3 regions of the Microbacterium sp. JZ70 genome follow, and region 3 is predicted to be linked to each of the others. Evidence: riboswitches for the same ligand, from Rfam matches in the RefSeq annotation. Region 3 holds a riboswitch; each other region holds the start of a gene.
The links. A riboswitch is a leader RNA that binds a small molecule or an ion and turns the genes downstream of it on or off. The one in region 3 is predicted to bind thiamine pyrophosphate.

Region 1 (6,791 bases), 940 kb from region 3:
GTCGAGCTCGGCGTCGCGGCGCGGGAGGCCTCTCGTCCGCCACAGGCCCGCGAGATGGTGGAGCGGGCCGTGACCTCCCGGGCGGCCCACCTCGAGCTCGGAGCCCGACGCGATCGCGTCGCGCAGCCATCCGCGGGCGAGGCGCGCCGCCCAGGTCCAGTCGCCCTCGCGCGCGCGGAGCGTGGCGAGCGCCGCGGAGAGGGAGCACCCCGTGCCGTGCGTGGCGGTGGTCTCGATCCGCGCGTCCGAGAACTCGGCGATGAGGCCATCCGGCCCCACCAGCGCGTCCGGGCACGCCGGGCTGTCGAGGTGCCCGCCCTTCGCGAGCACGAGCACGCCGTGCCGACGGGCGAGCGCGGCCGCCTGCGCGAGCGCGTCCGTCCACGATCCGATGGCCGAGAAACCGGTGAGCACGGCCAGCTCCGGGAGGTTCGGCGTCACGACGTCGGCGAGCGACAGGAGATCGTGCAGCGCGCGCTCGGCCTCGGCGTCGATGAGGCGATCCCCGCTCGTGGCGATCATGACGGGATCCAGGACCACCGGCGGGCGCGTGTCGAGGCCGCGCAGCCAGTCCGCCACGACAGCGACGATCTCCGCTGTGCCGAGCATGCCGATCTTGACGGCGTCGATGCGGATGTCGGCCGCGAGCGCGTCGAGCTGCTCGCGCAGGAACGACGCGGGCGGCACGTGCACGCCCGAGACACCCTGCGTGCTCTGGGCGGTGAGCGCCGTGATCGCGGCCATGCCGTAGCCGCCGCACGCGGCGATCGACTTGAGGTCGGCCTGGATGCCCGCCCCTCCCGACGGGTCGGAGCCGGCGATCGCGAGGATGTTCGGCACGGCGGTCATGCGACGACCTCGGCGTCCGCCCACTCGAACCGCAGCGCGGCCGCCGCCGCGGCGGGGAACTCCGCCGAGCAGATGGCGCGGACGACCGCGATCCCGGCGGCGCCCGCGCGCCGCGCGTCGCGTGCGTCGCCCGGGCCGACGCCGCCGATCGCGACGCACGGGAACTCGTGCGCGAGCTCGGCGAAGGCCGCGAATCCGGTCCATCCGATCGGAGTCGGATGGTCCTTCTTCGTCGGGGTGGCGCGCACCGCGCCCACGCCCAGGTAGTCGACCGTGCCGGCGGGGAGGCGCCGCAGCGCCTCGAGCTGGCGCGGCAGGCTCGCGCTCAGGCCGATGATCGCGTCGTCGCCCACGAGGCCGCGCACGCGGTCGGCCGGCAGGTCGGTCTGCCCGATGTGCACCCCGTCGACCGCGGCGCCCGCGGCCCGTGCCGCGAGGTACACGTCGACGCGGTCGTTCACGAGCAGCGTCGCACGACCGCGCGTGTGCGCGGCAGCGGCCTCGACGAGGGCGAGGAGATCGGCGGCGGACAGGTCCTTGCCGCGGATCTGCACGGTCGATGCCCCTCCGTCGACCGCCTGGGCGACGACGTCGACGAGCGAGCGGCCGGTGATCGTCGCGGCGTCCGCGACGAGGTAGAGGGAGAGGTCGAGAGGTCGCGCGGTCATGCCGGCACCTCCGTCGCGAAGCGCTCGGGCGCGGAAACGTCGACCGCATCCACCTCCGCGAGCGCGTCGAGGAACGCCACCGCGAACGAGCCGGGGCCCGTCGCGACGGCCGCCGCGCGCTCGGAGGCGGCCGCGTAGACGGCGTGCGCCGCGATCGTGCCCGCGAACGCGGCATCCGGGCCATCCGCCGCCGCGACACAGGCGGCCACGACCGCTCCGAGCGAGCAGCCGCCTCCCGTCATGCGGGTGAGGAGCGCGCTCCCGCCCGCGATGCGCTCCGTGCGCGCGCCGTCGGTGACCGCGTCGACCGCGCCCGACACCGCGACGACCGCGCCCGTGCGCTCGGCGAGCGCGCGGGCGGCGTCGAGCGCCGCATCGACCTCGTCGGCCGCATCGACCCCGCGCCCGCCCGAGCCGGCGCCCGCGAGCGCGAGCACCTCCGAGGCGTTGCCGCGGATCACGGTCGGCCGGTGCGCGAGCAGGTCGCGCGCGACGCCGGTGCGCAGGCCGAGGGCGCCCACGCCCACGGGATCGAGGACCCACGGCGTGCCGGAAGCGCGTGCCGCGGCGACCGCGGCGGTCATCGCCGCGCGCTGCTCGGCGGTCGGCGTCCCGAGGTTGACCAGGAGCGCCGACGCGAACGCCGCGCACTCCCCGGCCTCCTCGGGGATGTCGGCCATCACGGGCGCCGCGCCCACCGCGAGCAGCGCGTTGGCCGTGACGTTCACGACCACGGAGTTCGTGATGCACTGCACGAGCGGCGCGGTCTCGCGCAGTCTCGACAGCACGGCCCCGGGGCCATCGGATACCGACAGGTGCGCGTCACTCATCAGCGACATCCCTCCGCTCGTCCTAACGAGATCAGGTGCATACGGGTGTGATCTCAGTCCCGGATGGGGACACCCCGTGTCACTGCGAGCGAGCATAGCGGGTCCGCGATGGCCCGCGCGCCGGGTCGCCTACGCTCGAAGGGTGACCTCCCCTTCCGCGACCGAGAGCGCCGGCATCCGCGTCGCCGTCTCGACCGTGATCTTCTCGCTGCGCTCGCGGCCCGGGGCCGACGCGCTCATGATCCCGCTCGTGCGCCGCACGCGGGAGCCGTTCGAGGGCGCGTGGGCGCTCCCGGGCGGATGGCTCGACGAGCGGGAGGGGCTCGACGACGCCGCCGCCCGCACGCTCGCCGAGACGACCGCGCTCAGCCCGAGCTACCTCGAGCAGCTCTACGCCTTCGGCGACGTCGACCGCTCCCCCACGCGCGTCGTGTCGGTCGTCTACTGGGCGCTCCTGCGCTCGGACCTCGTGGATGCGCAGCGCGCCGCGGAGGACGCGCCGGAGAACGTCGAGTGGTTCGACGTGGACGACCTGCCGGCGCTCGCCTTCGACCACAACCGGATCGTCGACTACGCCGTGTGGCGGCTGCGCAACAAGGTCGGCTACAGCCGGATCGCGCACGGCCTCCTGCCCGACGAGTTCACGCTGACCGAGCTGCGGGAGGTCTACGAGGCCGTGCTCGGGCGCCGCCTCGACCCGTCGAACTTCCGCCGCCTCCTCGAGGGCTCCGAGGCGCTCCTCCCGACCGAGTCGTTCCGCACCGGCAAGCATCGCCCGGCGCGCCTTTACCGCTACAACTCGGAGGTCGAGCTCGCCGATCGCGGGCCGCTCGGACCGGCCTGAGGAGCCCCGCTCGCCTTTGTGGTCAACCTGACTTAAAGTGGTGTCGACGACTTAGAGTCGAATCGACACGAACAGGGGTCCCCATGGCCGCGACCAGCATCACCCTCACCGCCCGCGACGCGAGCGTCGATCACGAGATCCAGGCGATCGTCTCGGGCGGCGCCGCAGGCTCGACGTGCTCGACCGACCTCGCGGCGGGGCCCTGGAGCTTCGACGCCGTCGCCGGGTACGGCCCCGGCGCCTCGATGGGCGACGTGATCCCGACCGACGCCCCGCGGCAGGGCGAGCTCCCCCGCGCCTACCGCGAGGCCCCGGAAGCCGAGCTGCACGATCGCATCCGGGCGGCGAAGGCGGCGCTCGGCGACCGCGTCGTGGTCCTCGGCCACTTCTACCAGCGCGACGAGGTCGTCCAGCACGCCGACTACGTGGGCGACTCGTTCCAGCTCGCGGGCGCGGCGAAGGCGCACCCCGAGGCCGAGGCGATCGTCTTCTGCGGCGTGCACTTCATGGCCGAGACCGCCGACATGCTGTCCCGCCCGGAGCAGTCCGTCATCCTGCCGAACCTCGCCGCAGGCTGCTCGATGGCCGACATGGCCGACATCGACCAGGTCGAGGAGTGCTGGGAGCAGCTCGCGGACGTGTACGGCCCGCTCGACGTGCCGGACGCGGACGGCCGCGTGCCGGTCGTCCCGGTGACCTACATGAACTCCTCCGCGGCGATCAAGGGCTTCGTCGGCCGCAACGGCGGCATCGTGTGCACGTCGTCCAACGCGCGCACCGTGCTCGAGTGGGCGTTCGCCCGCGGGCGCCGCGTGCTCTTCTTCCCCGACCAGCACCTCGGGCGCAACACCGCCAAGGCGATGGGCGTGCCGCTCGAGCGCATGCCGCTGTGGAACCCTCGCGCGCCGTACGGCGGGTCGTCCGAGGAGACGCTGCGCGACGCCGAGGTCATCCTCTGGCACGGCTTCTGCTCCGTGCACCGCCGCTTCACGGTCGACCAGATCGAGACCGCGCGCGCCGAGCATCCGGGCGTGCGCGTCATCGTGCATCCGGAGTGCCCCATGCCCGTCGTCGACGCCGCCGACGAGGCGGGATCGACCGACTACATCCGCAAGGCGATCGAGGCGGCGACCGAGCCGACCACGTTCGCGATCGGCACCGAGATCAACCTCGTGCGCCGGCTCGCCGCCGAGCACCCGCAGCACACGATCTTCTGCCTCGACCCCGTCGTGTGCCCCTGCTCGACGATGTACCGCATCCACCCCGGCTACCTCGCGTGGGTGCTCGAGGAGCTCGTCGCGGGTCGCGTGGTCAACCGGATCGGCGTCGACGACGCGGTGGCGGACCCGGCGCGCGTCGCGCTCGAGCGGATGCTCGCGGCCAAGCCCCTGCCGACGGGAGGCGCGCGCGCATGACCGGGGTCATCGTCGTCGGAAGCGGCGTCGCGGGCCTCGCGACGGCGCTGCACCTCGCGCGCGGCGGGGCGGATGTGCAGCTGGTCACGAAGGCGGGGATGGCCGACGGCAGCACGCGGCACGCGCAGGGCGGCATCGCGGCCGCGCTCTTCCCCGATGACAGCGTCGAGAGCCACGCGGCCGACACGCTCGCCGCGGGCGCCGGCCTGTGCGACCCCGCGGCGGTCGACGTGCTCGTGTCGGAGGGGCCGGCGCGCGTGCGCGAGCTCATGGACCTCGGCGTCGCGTTCGACCGAGACACCTCGGGCGCACTGGCGCGAGGACTCGAGGCCGCGCACGCGCATCCGCGCATCCTCCACGCGGGCGGAGACGCGACGGGCCTCGCGATCGAGATCGCGCTCATCGCGGCCGCGCTCGAGGCGGGCGTCCGCCTTCGCGAGCGGACGCTCCTCGCCGGCCTCCTCGTGGAGGACGGACGCGTCGCGGGAGTCGAGCTGCTCGCCGACGGGCGCCCTGAGGCGCTCCGGGCGGATGCCGTCGTGCTCGCGACCGGCGGAGCGGGGCGGCTGTGGGCGCGCACCACCAACCCCGACGTCGTGACCGGCGACGGCATCGCGGCCGCCCTGCGGGCGGGGGCCGCGGTCGTCGATCTCGAGTTCGCGCAGTTCCACCCCACCGTGCTCGCCGAGGGCGCGCCGTTCCTCGTCTCCGAGGCGGTGCGCGGCGAGGGCGCCGACCTCATCGACCTCGACGGACGGCGCTTCGTGCTCGACGACCACCCCGACGGCGAGCTCGCGCCGCGCGATGTCGTCGCGCGATCGATCGCCCGGCGGATGGCGGAGCAGGGCGGGCGCCCCGTGCTCCTGGACGCGACGCGCATCGGCCGTCGGCGACTCGAGGCGCGCTTCCCGACGATCGCGAGGGCGCTCGCCGGGCGCGGGCTCGACTGGGCCGCGCACCCGATCCCCGTCGCGCCGGCCGCCCACTACCTCATGGGCGGGATCGCGACCGACCTCGACGGGCGCACGAGCCTGGCCGGCCTCCTCGCCGTCGGCGAGTGCGCGCGCACGGGCGTGCACGGCGCCAACCGCCTCGCTTCCAACTCCCTTCTCGAGGGCGCGGTCTTCGCCGCGCGCGCGGCCGCGGCCATCCTCGCGGCCGAGGTCGATGCGGCGCCCGCGCTCCCCTCCGCGCCCGGCCCGGAGTCGCCGTCGGAGCTCGCCGCCGTCCCGCCCTTCTCGCGCGCCGCCCTGCAGCGGCTCATGTGGGATCACGTGGGGCTCCTCCGCGACGGCGCGGGCCTCGCGCACGCCGTGGCCGTGCTCGCCGCGTGGCAGGACGCCCTCCCCCGTCCGCAGACGGTCGCCGCGCACGAGGACGCGGGGCTCGTGCGCGTGGGCCTCGCCGCGGCGAGCGCCGCCCTCGCCCGGCCCGGCTCGGTGGGGTCGCATTTCCGCACCGACGACGCGTCCGCGCACGCGCGCGAACTCGTCTCAGCGGGTGCCGCATGCTGACGGCGTCGACGATCGAGCGCACCGTCCGCGCCGCCCTCGAGGAGGACGCGCCGTGGGGCGACCTCACGAGCGAGGCGTTCCTTCCCGCATCCGCTCACGCGCAGGCATCGCTCGTCGCGCGCGAGGACGGCGTGTTCAGCGGAGGCGAGGTCTTCCGGGCGGCGTTCGCCCTCACGGATCGCGCGACCGAGGTCGACCTCCACGTGGCGGACGGCGCGCCCTTCGCCGCGGGCGACGTGCTCGCGACCGTCGCCGGGCCGGCCCGCGCGGTGCTCACCGCAGAGCGCATCGGCCTGAACTTCACCCAGCGGATGTCGGGCGTCGCGACGCTCACGGCGCGATTCGTCGCCGAGGTGGCGGGCACGCGCGCGCGGATCGTCGACACCCGGAAGACGACGCCGGGGCTCCGCGCGTTCGAGCGGCATGCCGTCCGCTGCGGCGGAGGGCACAACCACCGGCACTCGCTGTCGGACGCGGTCATGGCGAAGGACAACCATCTCGCCGTGCTCCAGGCCGGCGGCGCCGACCTGACGACCGCCCTCCGCGCGGGCATCGCGCGTCTGCCGCACACGGCGCACGTCGAGGTCGAGGTCGATCGCATCGACCAGATCGAGCCCGTGCTCGCGGCCGGAGTCGACACGATCATGCTCGACAACTTCTCTCTCGACGAC
Region 2 (6,791 bases), 500 kb from region 3:
GATCTCGTCGAGCGTCCAGCGGACGGCTTGCGGGATGGCCCCGGGCTCGGATGGCGCGCGCACGTCCACGACGAGAGGCGCGGCGCCGCCGGCCAGGGCAGCGCGGAGCTCGGCGGCCGAGACGATTGGCACCGCGCCATCCGCCGTGGCCCCCGTCGCGCCGTCCCCCGTGGCCTCCGCCGGGCCATCCGCTGGGGCCTGGCCATCCGCCGCGAACGCCACCTCGCGCCATCCGGCGCCGAGTGCGTCCACGACGACGACGCGGCCGAGGAGGGGGCGTCCTGCTCCCGTGATGAGCTTGATCGCCTCGGCCGCCATCTGGGCGCCGACGAGCGCGCACAGCGGGCCGAACACGCCCGCCGTCGCGCAGTCGAGCGCCGCTCCCGGCGCATCCGGGTAGAGGTCGCGGTAGCGCGTGCCGCGCTCGGCCCAGACGACCCCGACCTGGCCCTCCCACCGGAGGACCGACCCCCAGACGAGCGGAAGGCCGAGCGCCGCCGCCGTGTCGTCGACGAGGTACCGCGTGGCGAAGTTGTCCGAGCCGTCGACGACGAGGTCGTAGTCCGCGAGAACGCCGGCCGCGCTCCGCGCATCCAGGCGCAGCGCGTGCGCGCGCACCTCGATCCCGGGGTTCCGCGCCGCGATGGCGTCGCGTGCGGATGCCGTCTTCGGTCGTCCGATGTCCGCGACCCGGTGGATCACCTGGCGCTGCAGGTTGCCGAGCTCGACGGCGTCGTCGTCGACCACGCCGAGCACGCCCACCCCCGCCGCGGCCAGCGCCAGCAGCACGGGCGAGCCGAGGCCGCCTGCGCCCACGACGAGCACGCGCGCCGCACGCAGCCGGCGCTGCGCGGCATCGCCCATGCCGGGCAGGATGAACTGCCGGCCGTACCTCTCCCGCTCCTCGTCGGAGAGCGCCGGACCGGGTGCCACGAGCGCCGTCACAGGACCGCCATCCCCTCGGTCTCCGACGATGCGCGGGCATGCCGCCGTCGGGGGATGCGCCCCGCATGCGCGGCGAGATGGCCCGCCTCGACCGCATGGCGGAACGCGGCGGCCATCCGCACGGGGTCGTGCGCGCGGGTCACCGCGGTCGCCAGGAGCACCGCGTCGCAGCCGAGCTCCATCGCGAGCGCCGCCTCCGACGCCGTGCCGAGGCCCGCGTCGAGCACGACGGGAACCGATGCGCGCGACACGATGAGCTCGATGTTGTGGGGGTTGAGGATGCCGAGGCCCGTTCCGATCGGCGCGCCGAGGGGCATGACAGCCGCGACCCCGAGCTGCTCGAGCCGCAGCGCCGTGACGGGGTCGTCGTTCGTGTACGCGAAGACCGTGAAGCCCTCCGCGACGAGCCGCTCCGCGGCGTCGAGCAGCTCGACCGGGTCGGGCAGGAGCGTCGTGTCGTCGGCGACGACCTCGAGCTTGATCCAGCTCGTGCCGAACGCCTCGCGCGCGAGCTCGGCCGTGAGCACCGCGTCGTGCGCCGTGCGGCAGCCCGCGGTGTTGGGGAGGAGGCGGATGCCGCGCTCGCGCAGCAGGGCGTAGAGGCCGCCCGCTCCGCTTCCGTATCGCCGCACGGCGACCGTCGTGAGCTCGGTACCCGACGCCCGCAGAGCCTCGTCGAGCACCTCGAGGCTCGGCGCACCGCCCGTGCCGACGATGAGCCGCGACGACAGGGCGACGCCGTCGATGACGAGCGGCTCCACGTCAGCCGCCCTGCGCCGCGGTGAGCACCTCGACCCGCGCGCCCGGGCCGAGCCGATGCGACCCCCAGCGGGCGCGCGGCACGAGGACCGCGTCGACCGCGACCGCGACGCCGAGGGGCGCGCCGTCCTCGGCCGTGCCCTCGGGCGTCACCGCGCGGCCCGTGAGCGCCGAGACGACCGTCGACACCGCCGCCCCCTCGGGCAGCCGCAGAGCACTTCCGTTGACATCGATCTCGATCATGCGAGGACTCCTTCACGGTCACGGGGCGCGACGTCGCGCCCGGGTTGGAGGCGGGTGGGGGCGAACCGCCCAGGGTCGAGCAGGTCGGCCTCGACGCCGCGCGGCGGGGCGACGTCGTCGACGATGCGGCGGCAGAGGTCTGCGATGAGCGGGGCGAGCAGCACGCCGTTGCGATGCGTTCCCGTCGCGACGACGAGGCCCGGGGCGGTCCGCCCGACGAGGGGCAGATGATCGGGGGTCGTCGGACGGGCGCGGGCGGTCGCCTCGACGAAGAGGTACTCGTCGACGAGCGGCATCACCTCGGCCGCATCGCGGAGCAGCGCCGACACGCCCCCCGCGGAGACCGCGTCGTCGGCGTCCTCGCGCTCGGTCGCGCCCACGACGAGCCCGCCGTCGACGCGCGGCACGAGGTAGACGGCACGGCCGCGGACGAGGGCGCGGACCGTGTGCGCGAGGCGCGGGAGGCCCGCCGCGTGGAGGCGGAGGATGTCTCCGTGGACCGCGCGCAGCACGCCGGGGGGCGTCGCGCCCAGGTCCGCCGCGCCGAGCGCGTTCGCGACGACCACCTCGGCCGCGGCGATCGCTGTCCCGTCGGAGAGCTCGACACCGTGCACAGCACCGCCCCGCCCGCGCAGCAGGCGCCTCGCCGCGAGCGGACGGAGAGCGGATGGCGCGAGCGCGCCCCGAAGCGCGCGGACGAGGGCGCGCGGATCGACGCGATGGTCGCCGTCCGCCGCGTACGCGCACGAGAGTCCCGGCGCGAGCAGAGGCTCGGCGGCCCGCGCTTCTCGGACGCTCCGTCGCTCCGCCTGCACCGCGGGCGCCGCGTCCACGAGCTCGACGATCCGTCGGCGGTCGGCGTCGTCGACCCCGACGAGAAGCGTCGGGGCGGCCTCGTACCCGCACGCCGCGGCGCCGCCGGGCAGCGATGCGACGAAGTCGGGGTATGCGGCCGCCGCGGCGCGGTGGAGCGCCACGGCAGCGCGCTCGGTGTGCTGGAGCTCGCCCGCGGGGCTCAGCATTCCGGCCGCGGCATACGTTGCGCCGTCTCCCGGGCGGGGGTCGATGAGTCGCACCGAGCGCCCCGCGCGCGCACACGCGACGGCGATCGCCGTGCCGACGACCCCTGCGCCAATGACGGCGACGTCGACCCTGCTGTCAGCTCCGGACACGGGGCTCGTCGAGGTAGACGGACGCGCCGGCGGCGACGAACTCCTCGGACTTCCGGCGCATGGCCGCGATCGCCTCCTGCTCCTCGGCGCCGCCGAAGCGGTCGCGGATGTCCTGGGAGATCCGCATCGAGCAGAACTTCGGGCCGCACATCGAGCAGAAGTGCGCCGTCTTGGCCGGCTCGGCCGGGAGCGTCTCGTCGTGGAAGGCCTCGGCCGTGTCGGGGTCGAGCGAGAGGGCGAACTGATCGCGCCAGCGGAACTCGAAGCGCGCCTTCGACAGCGCGTCATCCCGATCCCGCGCCCCCGGATGACCCTTCGCGAGGTCGGCCGCGTGCGCCGCGATCTTGTACGTGATGACGCCCGTCTTCACGTCGTCGCGGTTGGGCAGCCCCAGGTGCTCCTTGGGCGTGACGTAGCAGAGCATCGCGGTGCCCCACCGTGCGATCTCGGTCGCGCCGATCGCCGAGGTGATGTGGTCGTACCCCGGGGCGACGTCGGTGACGAGGGGGCCGAGCGTGTAGAAGGGCGCCCCCGAGCAGAGCTCCTGCTGGCGCTCGACGTTCTCCCGGACCAGGTGCAGCGGCACGTGCCCGGGCCCCTCCACCATGACCTGCACGTCGTGCTCCCACGCCCGGTGCGTGAGCTCGGCGAGCGTGTCGAGCTCGGCGAACTGCGCCACGTCGTTGGCGTCGGCCGTCGAGCCGGGACGCAGGCCGTCGCCGAGCGAGAACGCGACGTCGTACTGCGCGAAGATCTCGCACAGCTCGTCGAAGTGCGTGTAGAGGAAGTTCTCGCGATGGTGGGCGAGGCACCAGCCCGCCATGATCGAGCCGCCGCGCGAGACGATGCCCGTCACCCGCTCTGCCGTGAGCGGCACGTAGCGCAGCAGCACGCCCGCGTGGATCGTCATGTAGTCGACGCCCTGCTCGCACTGCTCGATCACGGTGTCGCGGAAGATCTCCCAGGTGAGGCGATGCGCCTGCCCGTCGACCTTCTCGAGCGCCTGGTAGATCGGGACCGTCCCGATCGGCACGGGCGCGTTCCGGATGATCCACTCGCGCGTTGTGTGGATGTCGTCGCCCGTGGAGAGGTCCATGACCGTGTCGGCGCCCCACGTCGTCGCCCACTGGAGCTTCTCGACCTCCTCGGCGATCGAGCTCGTGACGGCCGAGTTCCCGATGTTCGCGTTGATCTTGACGAGGAACGCCCGCCCGATGATCATGGGCTCGCTCTCGGGATGGTTGATGTTGCTCGGGATGATCGCGCGCCCCGCCGCGAGCTCCGAGCGGACGAGCTCGACGTCGCACCCCTCGCGCAGCGCGACGAACCGCATCTCGGGCGTGATGACGCCCTGCCGCGCGTAGTGCATCTGCGTCACGCGCCGGCCGGGACGTGCGCGGCGCGGGCGGGCGGACTCTCCCCGCCACTCCGCGGAGGCGGCGCCGCGCCGCGCGGCCGCACGGCCGTCGTCGTGGAGGTCGCGCGGGCGCCCGTCGTACTCCTCGACGTCGCCGCGTGCGGCGATCCAGTCGGCCCTCAGCGGCGGCAGCCCCCTCACCGGGTCGCTGCCCGGACCCGACGTCCGATAGGCCGTGAACGGCTCGTTCCGCTCGCCGTTCGGCGAGTCCGTGAGCGCGATGCGGGTGACCGGCACCCGGATCCCGTGCTCGTCGTCGTGCAGATATGCGAGCGAATGCGTCGCTTCCAGGGTGCGCAAAAGAGCTGCTCCTACTTCCTACGCCGGCATGACCCGAACAGGTTCGACGGTCGCGAGCAGCGTCAGCTCGTTCTCAGCCCCTGCTGGGACTCCCGTGTGGACCGGATCAGAGTAGCAGGGAGCCGCGGTCGCGCAAGTCGGCGGGTCAGAGCGCGTCGAGCAGCTCCCTCAGCCGGGCAGATTCCTCTTCGGGCATGGAGTAGCCGTGCTCGGTCGCGGGGTACTGTCCCGCGCGGACTTCCGCGACATAGCGCTCGACGCCGGCGATCATGTCCCCCCGCAGCTCCGCGTACCGCTTGACGAAGCGCGCCGCATGACCCCCGTATATGCCGAGAAGGTCATGGAATACGAGCACCTGGCCGTCGGTGGCGGGGCCCGCGCCGATGCCGATCACGGGGACGCTCATCCGGGGCATCAGGGCGTCCGTGACGTCGCTCGGGATCGCCTCGAAGACGATCGCGAAGCATCCGGCCTCCTGCAGCGCGAGTGCGCTCTCGCACACCGCGAGCGCGTCGTCGGCGGTCCGGCCCTGGGCACGGTATCCGCCGAGGGCGGTCGCCGTCTGCGGCGTGAGGCCGACGTGCCCCATGACGGGGATGCCCGCGCGGACGATGGCGCGCGCGCGATCGACCGACGTGCCGCCGCGCTCGATCTTGACCGCATCGCACCCCGTCTCCTTCACGAAGCGCTGCGCGGTCGCGACGGCGGTCTCGTCGGAGGCCTCGTACGAGCCGAAGGGCAGGTCCGCGACGAGCAGAGAACTCTGCAGGCCCCTGCGGACCGCGGCCGTGAGCATGATCATCTCGTCGACGGTGACGGGCACGGTGCTGTCGTATCCGAGCACCGTCATCGCGGCCGAGTCGCCCACGAGCACGACGTCGACGCCTGCCGCCTCTGCCACCTGCGCGCTGGGATGGTCGTAGGCGGTCACCATGGCGATGCGCTCGCCTGCGGCCTTGCGCGCGGCGAGGTCGGCCGGCGCGACGCGCGGGCGGGCCGCCGGCCGCGTGCTCATGCGCGCGCCGTCAGGAGACGGTCGACCGCGTCATCGACCTGGATGATGCCGTTGCCCCGGTCGACGTGCACGACGACGGGCTCGTACGTCTCGAGGTCCTTCTCGTCGTACTCGGCGTAGGAGACGACGATGATCGTGTCGCCCGCGTGCACGAGCCGGGCGGCAGCGCCGTTGACCTGCATGACCCCCGAGCCCCGCTCCCCCGCGATCGTGTACGTCTCGAAGCGCGCGCCGTTGTCGACGTCGAGCACGTGCACCTGCTCGTGCTCGAGGATGTCCGCCGCCTCGAGGAGATCGGGGTCGATCGTGATCGAGCCGACGTAGTTGAGGTCGCTTCCCGTGATGGTGGCGCGATGGATCTTCGACTTGAGCATGATGCGGCGCATCAGGATTCTCCCTTGAGGATGCGGTTGTCGATGAGGCGTGCGGCGCCGACCCTGGCCGCGACCGCGAGCAGCGCGTCCCGATCGACGCGGACGAGAGGGCGGAGGTGCTCGGCGTCGCGCAGCTCGAGGTACTCGGGCTCGATGCCGGCCTCCGCGAGGACGGATCGCGCGGCCGCGAGCAGCACCGCGCCATCCCGCTCGCCCCGCGCCGCGAGATCCTCCGCCGCGGTCAGCGCCCGGTTCAGAGCGGTCGCCTGCGCCCGCGCTGCGGCATCGAGGTAGACGTTGCGCGAGCTCATCGCGAGGCCGTCCGGCTCGCGGACGATCGGGCACGCCTCGATCCGCACGGGCAGGTCGAGGTCGCGGACGAGCCGGCGCACGACGAGCACCTGCTGCGCGTCCTTCTGTCCGAAGAAGGCGACCTCTGGGGTCACGATCGAGAGCAGCTTGGCGACGACGGTGGCGACGCCGTCGAAGTGGTGCGGGCCGCGGTGCGCGCCGCACAACACGTCGGTGATGCCGGACACGTGGATGGTCGTGGCGAAGCCGTCGGG
Region 3 (6,791 bases):
GTTCCACGACGTCGAGGCCGGCATCGTCCTCCAGGCATACCTCCCCGACGCGCTCGGCGCGATGATGCGCCTTCAGGAATGGGCGAGTGAGCGCGTCGCGGGAGGCGGCGCCCCGATCAAGGTCCGCGTCGTGAAGGGCGCGAACCTCCCCATGGAGCAGGTCGACGCGGAGACCCACGGCTGGCCGCTCGCGACCTGGCCGAGCAAGCAGCACAGCGACGCGTCGTACAAGGCCGTGCTCGACTTCGCGCTGCACCCCGAGCGCGTGCGATCGGTGCGCATCGGCGTCGCGGGCCACAACCTCTTCGACATCGCGCTCGCGTGGCTGCTCGCGAAGCGCCGCAGCATCGCCGGCGGCCCGGGCCTCGAGTTCGAGATGCTCCTCGGGATGGCCACGGCTCAGGCCGCGGTCGTGCGCCGCGAGGTCGGGTCGCTCCTCCTCTACACGCCGGTCGTGCACCCCGACGAGTTCGACGTCGCGATCGCGTACCTCATCCGCCGCCTCGAGGAGGGCGCGAGCCCGGAGAACTTCATGTCGGCCGTGTTCGACCTCGACGCCGATCCCGCCCTGTTCGCGCGCGAGCGCGACCGCTTCCTCGCGTCGATCGACCTCATGCCGAGCGACGTGCCCCCGTCCAACCGGGGGCAGGATCGCCGTGAGCCGCAGCCCGAGGGTCCGCGCGACGGCTTCCGCAACGCGCCCGACAGCGACCCGAGCATCGCCGGCAACCGGGCCTGGGCCGCGGAGATCCGCGCCCGCATGGCGGCGTCGACCCTGGGCGAGGAGACGCTCGCCGCGCACACGCTCCGCACGCTCGAGGAGGTCGACGCCGTCGTCGACGGCGCGGTCGCGGCGGGCGAGGGATGGCGTGCGCTCGCCCCCGAGGAGCGCGCGGCGATCCTGCATCGCGCGGGCGACATCCTCGAGGCCCGGCGCGCCGAGCTGCTCGAGGTCATGGGGTCCGAGTGCGGCAAGGTCATCGAGCAGGGTGACCCCGAGGTCTCCGAGGCGATCGACTTCGCGCACTACTACGCCGAGAGCGCCCTGCGGCTCGCCGAGGTCGACGGGGCCGCGTTCGAGCCCGTCCGGCTCACCGTCGTGACGCCGCCCTGGAACTTCCCCGTGGCCATCCCCGCAGGCTCGACCCTCGCGGCGCTCGCCGCAGGGTCGCCGGTCGTCCTCAAGCCGGCGTCGCAGGCGCGACGCTGCGGCGCCGTGCTCGCCGAGGCGCTGTGGGAGGCGGGCGTCCCGCGTGACGTGCTGCGTCTCGCGCGGGTCGAGGAGAACGAGCTGGGCCGCCGTCTCGTGTCGCACGAGCGCGTCGAGCGCGTCATCCTCACCGGCGCGTACGAGACCGCCGAGCTCTTCCGGTCGTTCCGGCGCGACCTCCCGCTCCTCGCCGAGACGAGCGGGAAGAACGCGATCATCGTCACCCCGTCGGCGGACCTCGACCTCGCCGCGAAGGACGTCGCGTACTCGGCGTTCGGCCACGCCGGCCAGAAGTGCTCGGCGGCGTCGCTCGTCATCCTCGTGGGATCGGTCGCCCGCAGCGAGCGGTTCCGCCGCCAGCTCGTCGACGCCGTCGAGGGCTACGAGGTGGGCATGCCGTGGCAGGCCGCCGCCCGGATCGGCCCTCTCATCGGCCCCGCTGAGGGCAAGCTCCGCCGCGCCCTCACCGAGCTCGAGCCCGGTCAGACGTGGGTGCGCGAGCCGAAGCAGCTCGACGACTCCGGCGCGCTGTGGACGCCCGGCATCCGCGATGGCGTGCAGCCCGGCAGCGAGTTCCACCTCACGGAGTACTTCGGCCCCGTGCTGGGCATCATGACGGCCGAGACCCTCGACGAGGCGATCGACCTCGTGCGCGCCGTCGACTACGGCCTCACGTCGGGGCTGCACGCCCTCGACGAGGACGAGATCGCCCGGTGGCTCTCGCGCATCGACGTCGGCAACGCCTACGTGAACCGCGGCACGACCGGCGCGATCGTCGAGCGCCAGCCGTTCGGCGGCTGGAAGAAGTCGGCGGTCGGCGCCGGGACGAAGGCCGGCGGCCCCAGCTACCTCTTCGGGCTCGGCACCTGGACGGATGCGCCCGTCGTGACGGCGAGCAAGGCGGATGACGCGGCACGGCGCGCGGTCGAGGCGCTCGGCACCGCGGATGGCGCGGAGTGGCTCGAGAAGGCGCTCGCGACCGACGTCGTCGCGTTCGCGGAGGAGTTCGGCGTCGCGCGGGATGTGCAGGGCCTCCGGCTCGAGCAGAACGTGCTCCGGTACGCGCCGGTTCCCGTGACGATCCGCTTCGACGGACGCCCGGCGGCGGAGCTCGTGCGGGTGGCGGCCGCGGGGCTGCGTGTCGGCGCAGAGCTCGTCGTGAGCACGCCGACTGCTCTTCCCGAGCGGGTCGCGACGTGGCTGACGGACGCAGGCGTCGAGGTGGCGTTCGAGGATGCGGAGGCGTGGGCGGCCCGCGCGGCGCGCCTCGCCCAGACGGGCGGGCGCATCCGCCTCCTCGGCGGTGCGCTCGCCGACGTCGTGGCGGCGACGGACGGCGCCCCCAACGTCGCCGTGTACGACGGTCCCGTGACGTCGGCCGGCCGCGTGGAGATGCTGCCGTTCCTGCACGAGCAGGCGGTGTCGATCACCGCGCACCGCTTCGGCAACGAGCGGCGGTACGTCGTTCCCGGTCTCGCCGACGCCTGATCAGAGGGCGGGCCGCTCCCTCCCCGGGCGGTCCGCCTCTGTCACGGGCAGTCCGCCTCTGTCACCCCGTCCGTCCGCGTCTCGCCAGATCTGCATGTCGCCCGATCTGGATGCCGCCCGCTTTGCACGCCGCCCTATCTGCATGTCTCACTCTCGGCGGGATAGGGACGCCGTATCCCGCGCCGAGCGAGACATGCTCGGTCGGTCGGGTCAGTCGAGGCCGAGCAGCGACAGCGGGTGCGTGAGCCGCCACCAGAAGGAGGGCGGGGGCACGTCGTCGGTGAGGGTGAGCGCGACGCTCGTGTCGTCCATCCCTCCCTGCACGGCCAGCGTGCCGACCTCGTCGCCGGCTTCGGCTCCGAGCTCGACCTCGTACGACGGATCGGTGGATGGCGCGACGCCCTGCCACGAGATCACCTGGGCCTCGTCGGCGGTCACGATCGTGCTCTGCGCGCCCCACTCGGTCCTGACGTGCGCGACGGGCACCTCGGCGGCGACCGCGGTCGTCAGCTGCATGCCCTCCTCGAGCTGCGCGAGGAGCTCGCGGCTCACGATCGCGCGGCTGTCGTCGTCGGGCTGGCCGACGACCGCGGCGTAGAGCGTCACGCTCGTCTGGCCGATCGTGACCTCCTTCGCGGACAGGAGGTTCCAGTACTGCGTGCCCGTCGACCACAGCGAGCCGGTCTTCAGGCCGACCACGCCCTCGTCCCCGATGAGCGGGTTCGAGTTCTCGACGAGCCCCGCTCCCGGGAGCACGACGGAGTCCTCGGCCATGATGCTCGCGAGGACCGGATCCTCGAGCGCGATCTCGGCGAGGCGGATGAGCGAGCGCGCGTCGGCGGTGTTCGCCGGGTCGATGCCGCTCGGGTCGGCCACCGTGATGCCCGTGAGCTCGTGCTGCGCGAGCCAGGCCTGCGCATCGGCGAGCCAGGCCTCCTGCGTGCCCCACAGCTCGAGGACGAGCCGGTCGACGTAGTTGTTCGCCGAGCCGAGCATGACGCCCTGCAGCATCTCGTGCAGCGTGAGCGTGCCGCCCACGGGGACATCGAGCGACGACTCATCGGCCGTGAGATAGGCCCAGTACTCGTCGCTGTCGGCCTGCGTGAAGGCGTAGGACGGCCCATCCTGACCCAGCTCGAGGCCCTCGCGCTCGATGATCATGAGCGCGGTGATGATCTTCGTGATGCTCGCCATCGGCAGCGCCTCGTCGCTCGAGGCGATCGGGCCGCCGGGGCCGCCCTCCGCAGCGAGGGCGGCGATGCCGTCCTCCGGCCAGGTGACGGGGAACTCCTCGCCGATCGGCGTCTCGACGGTGAGATCCGAGATGGTGGGGGCGACGTTCGCGAGCGGCCACACCGCGCAGGACGCGACGTAGCCGAGGGCGAGCACGCCGAGAGTGACGGTCGGCCCGAGCCAGAACCGGCGGCGGGTGCGCGGCGGAAGGAGCGACGGCTCGACGGGCACGAGGCGGCTCGTGGGAAGCGCGCCGGCCGTGCGCGAGGCGGCGACGGCGTCGGGGTCGACCCAGCCGAGCGCCGTGAGCGCCGCAGCGGCGTCCTGCGACGGCGCGGTCTCCGCCGCAGGGATGTCGTCGATTGCCACCCGCATACGGTACCCGCTGCTCCTGCGAAGACGGGAAGCGGCTCGTGGGATGCGAGTAGAATCAGCCCACATCACACGGGAGTCCGCCGAGCCGGACTGAGAGGACGCGAGCCGCGCGTCGACCGTCGAACCTGATCCGGGTCATGCCGGCGAAGGAAGGAGAACGAATGTCCACGTCCGTTTCCGCAGGACAGACCGCGACCGGCCGCCGCTTCACGTGGCGGGTCGTCGACATCGTCGTCGCGAGCGTGATCGGCGTCGCGTGCGCGGTCGTGTTCCTCGTCTGGAACATCGCCTACGAGCTGCCGAGCACGCTGCTCAGCCCGCTCCTGCCCGGGCTCGGCGGCCTCGTCGCCGGCCCGTGGCTCATCGCGGGCGTGATCGGCGGACTCGTCGTCCGCAAGCCGGGCGCCGCGCTCTACACCGAGCTGCTCGCCGCCGTGATCTCGGCGCTCGTCGGCAACCAGTGGGGTCCGCTCACGATCGTCTCCGGCCTCGTGCAGGGCCTCGGCGCCGAGATCGTCCTCGCGATCTTCCTGTACCGCGCCTTCGGTCCCGTCGTCGCGGCGCTCGCGGGCGCTGCGGCGGGCCTCGCCTGCGGCATCAACGACATCGTCAACTGGTACGCGGGGGCTGACGCGGCCTTCACGGCCATCTACATCGCGTCGACGACGCTGTCGGGCGCCGTCATCGCCGGCCTCGGCGGCTGGGCGATCGTGCGCGCACTCGCGGCGACCGGAGCGCTCAGCCGCTTCGCCGCGGGGCGCGACGTCGCGCGACGCGTCTGACGTGACGGCCGCGGAGACCCGCCCCTGCGGCATCCTCGCCGAGGGGTGGGGATGGCGGTACGGCACGCGCCTGGCATGGGCGGCCCAGGACGTCACGCTGTCGATCCGGCCGGGGGAGCGCGTGCTGCTTCTCGGAGCGAGCGGATCGGGCAAGTCGACCGTGCTGCAGGCGCTCGCCGGCGTGCTCGGCGGCGAGGACGAGGGAGAGCAGGCGGGCCGTCTCCTCGTCGACGGCGCGCCGCCGGAGGCCGCACGCGGACGGACCGGGCTCGTGCAGCAGGACCCCGACGCACAGGCCGTGCTTGCGCGCGTCGGGGACGACGTCGCGTTCGGGTGCGAGAACCTCGGCGTCCCGCACGACGAGATCTGGTCGCGCGTGCAGGAGGCGCTCGCGATCGTCGGCCTCGACGTGCCGCTCGACCGCTCGACGTCCGCGCTGTCGGGCGGGCAGAAGCAGCGCCTCGCCCTCGCCGGTGCGCTCGCCATGCGCCCCGGGCTCCTGCTGCTCGACGAGCCGACCGCGAACCTCGATCCCGAGGGGGTCGTCGAGGTGCGCGACGCGGTGTCGCGCGTCGTCGCGCACACGGGTGCCACGCTCGTCGTCGTCGAGCACCGGGTCGACGTGTGGCTTCCCGTCGTCGATCGCGTGATCGTCCTCGGCGGCGGTCAGCAGGGCGTCGTCGCCGACGGGACGCCCGAGGTCGTCCTCGCCCGACGTGGCGCCGAGCTCGCGTCGGGCGGCGTGTGGGTGCCGGGCATCCCGCCGCGTCGCCCCGGCCCGCCGCGCCACGCGCCGGGCGCTCCTCTCCTCGCTGCGGAAGCGCTGCAGGTGGGGCGCCTGCGCGACACGGCCGTGGCCGGCCCCGTCGACCTGGAGGTGCGCCCCGGCGAGGTGCTCGGCATCACCGGCCGCAACGGCGCGGGGAAGTCGACCCTCGCGCGCACGCTCGCAGGGCTCCTGCCGCCGGTCGACGGCCGAGTGGCGGCGGCACCCGAACTCGCGGCAGGCGCAGGCCCCGCGCCCATCCGATGGCGCTCGCGCGAGCTCCTCACCCGGATCGGCACCGTGCTGCAGTCGCCCGATCACCAGCTCCTCGCGAACACGGTGCGCGCCGAGCTCGAGGTGGGCATGCGCGCGCTCCGAGTGCCCGACGCGGAGATCTCGGCGCGCGGGGAGGAGCTCCTCGCCGCGCTGCGCCTCGCCCACCTCGCGGACGCCAACCCCCATACCCTCTCGGGCGGCGAGAAGCGCCGCCTCACGGTCGCGGCCATGCTCGCGACCCGGCCGCGCGTCTGCGTCCTCGACGAGCCGACGTTCGGCCAGGACGCGACGACGTGGGCCGAGCTCGTCGACATCATCGCGCGGCTGCGCGACGGAGCAGACGCCGCTCCGTCGGCGGTCGTCGCCGTGACGCACGACGCCGACGTCCTCGCGGCCCTCGACGCGCGCGTCCACCGCCTCGACGGAGCGGGGGTGCTCGGATGATCCCAGCGCCGCCCATCCCTCGGGGCCCGCTCGCGCACGTGAACCCGGTCGCGAAGCTCGGCGCCGCGCTCCTCATCGCGTTCCCGCTCATCCTCACGATCGACGTCGTCTCGGCGGCGGTCGCGCTCCTCCTCGAGATCCCGCTGCTCCTCGCCGCCGGCGTCGACGCGCGCACGTTCTGGCGCCGCACCGCGCCCGTCTGGATCGCGGCGCCGCT

Region 1: it holds a riboswitch for thiamine pyrophosphate, as region 3 does, so the genes downstream of both, thiM (hydroxyethylthiazole kinase) here and M1D46_RS00060 (ECF transporter S component) in region 3, are expected to answer to the same signal.
Region 2: it holds a riboswitch for thiamine pyrophosphate, as region 3 does, so the genes downstream of both, thiC (phosphomethylpyrimidine synthase ThiC) here and M1D46_RS00060 (ECF transporter S component) in region 3, are expected to answer to the same signal.

Annotation. Positions count from the first base shown of each region.
Region 1 is NZ_CP096405.1:2,722,767-2,729,557, forward strand. Features, by position in the region: gene thiD (bifunctional hydroxymethylpyrimidine kinase/phosphomethylpyrimidine kinase) at 1-849, opposite strand, end outside; gene thiE (thiamine phosphate synthase) at 846-1,517, opposite strand; gene thiM (hydroxyethylthiazole kinase) at 1,514-2,347, opposite strand; TPP riboswitch at 2,339-2,434, opposite strand; gene M1D46_RS12625 (NUDIX hydrolase) at 2,586-3,191, shown strand; gene nadA (quinolinate synthase NadA) at 3,275-4,606, shown strand; gene nadB (L-aspartate oxidase) at 4,603-6,120, shown strand; gene nadC (carboxylating nicotinate-nucleotide diphosphorylase) at 6,114-6,791, shown strand, end outside.
Region 2 is NZ_CP096405.1:512,469-519,259, forward strand. Features, by position in the region: gene M1D46_RS02270 (ThiF family adenylyltransferase) at 1-945, opposite strand, end outside; gene M1D46_RS02275 (thiazole synthase) at 942-1,706, opposite strand; gene thiS (sulfur carrier protein ThiS) at 1,708-1,947, opposite strand; gene M1D46_RS02285 (FAD-dependent oxidoreductase) at 1,944-3,119, opposite strand; gene thiC (phosphomethylpyrimidine synthase ThiC) at 3,106-4,836, opposite strand; TPP riboswitch at 4,835-4,942, opposite strand; gene panB (3-methyl-2-oxobutanoate hydroxymethyltransferase) at 4,982-5,851, opposite strand; gene panD (aspartate 1-decarboxylase) at 5,848-6,237, opposite strand; gene panC (pantoate--beta-alanine ligase) at 6,237-6,791, opposite strand, start outside.
Region 3 is NZ_CP096405.1:9,780-16,570, reverse strand. Features, by position in the region: gene M1D46_RS00070 (bifunctional proline dehydrogenase/L-glutamate gamma-semialdehyde dehydrogenase) at 1-2,698, shown strand, start outside; gene M1D46_RS00065 (D-alanyl-D-alanine carboxypeptidase family protein) at 2,909-4,300, opposite strand; TPP riboswitch at 4,366-4,476, shown strand; gene M1D46_RS00060 (ECF transporter S component) at 4,468-5,088, shown strand; gene M1D46_RS00055 (ABC transporter ATP-binding protein) at 5,090-6,574, shown strand; gene M1D46_RS00050 (energy-coupling factor transporter transmembrane component T family protein) at 6,571-6,791, shown strand, end outside.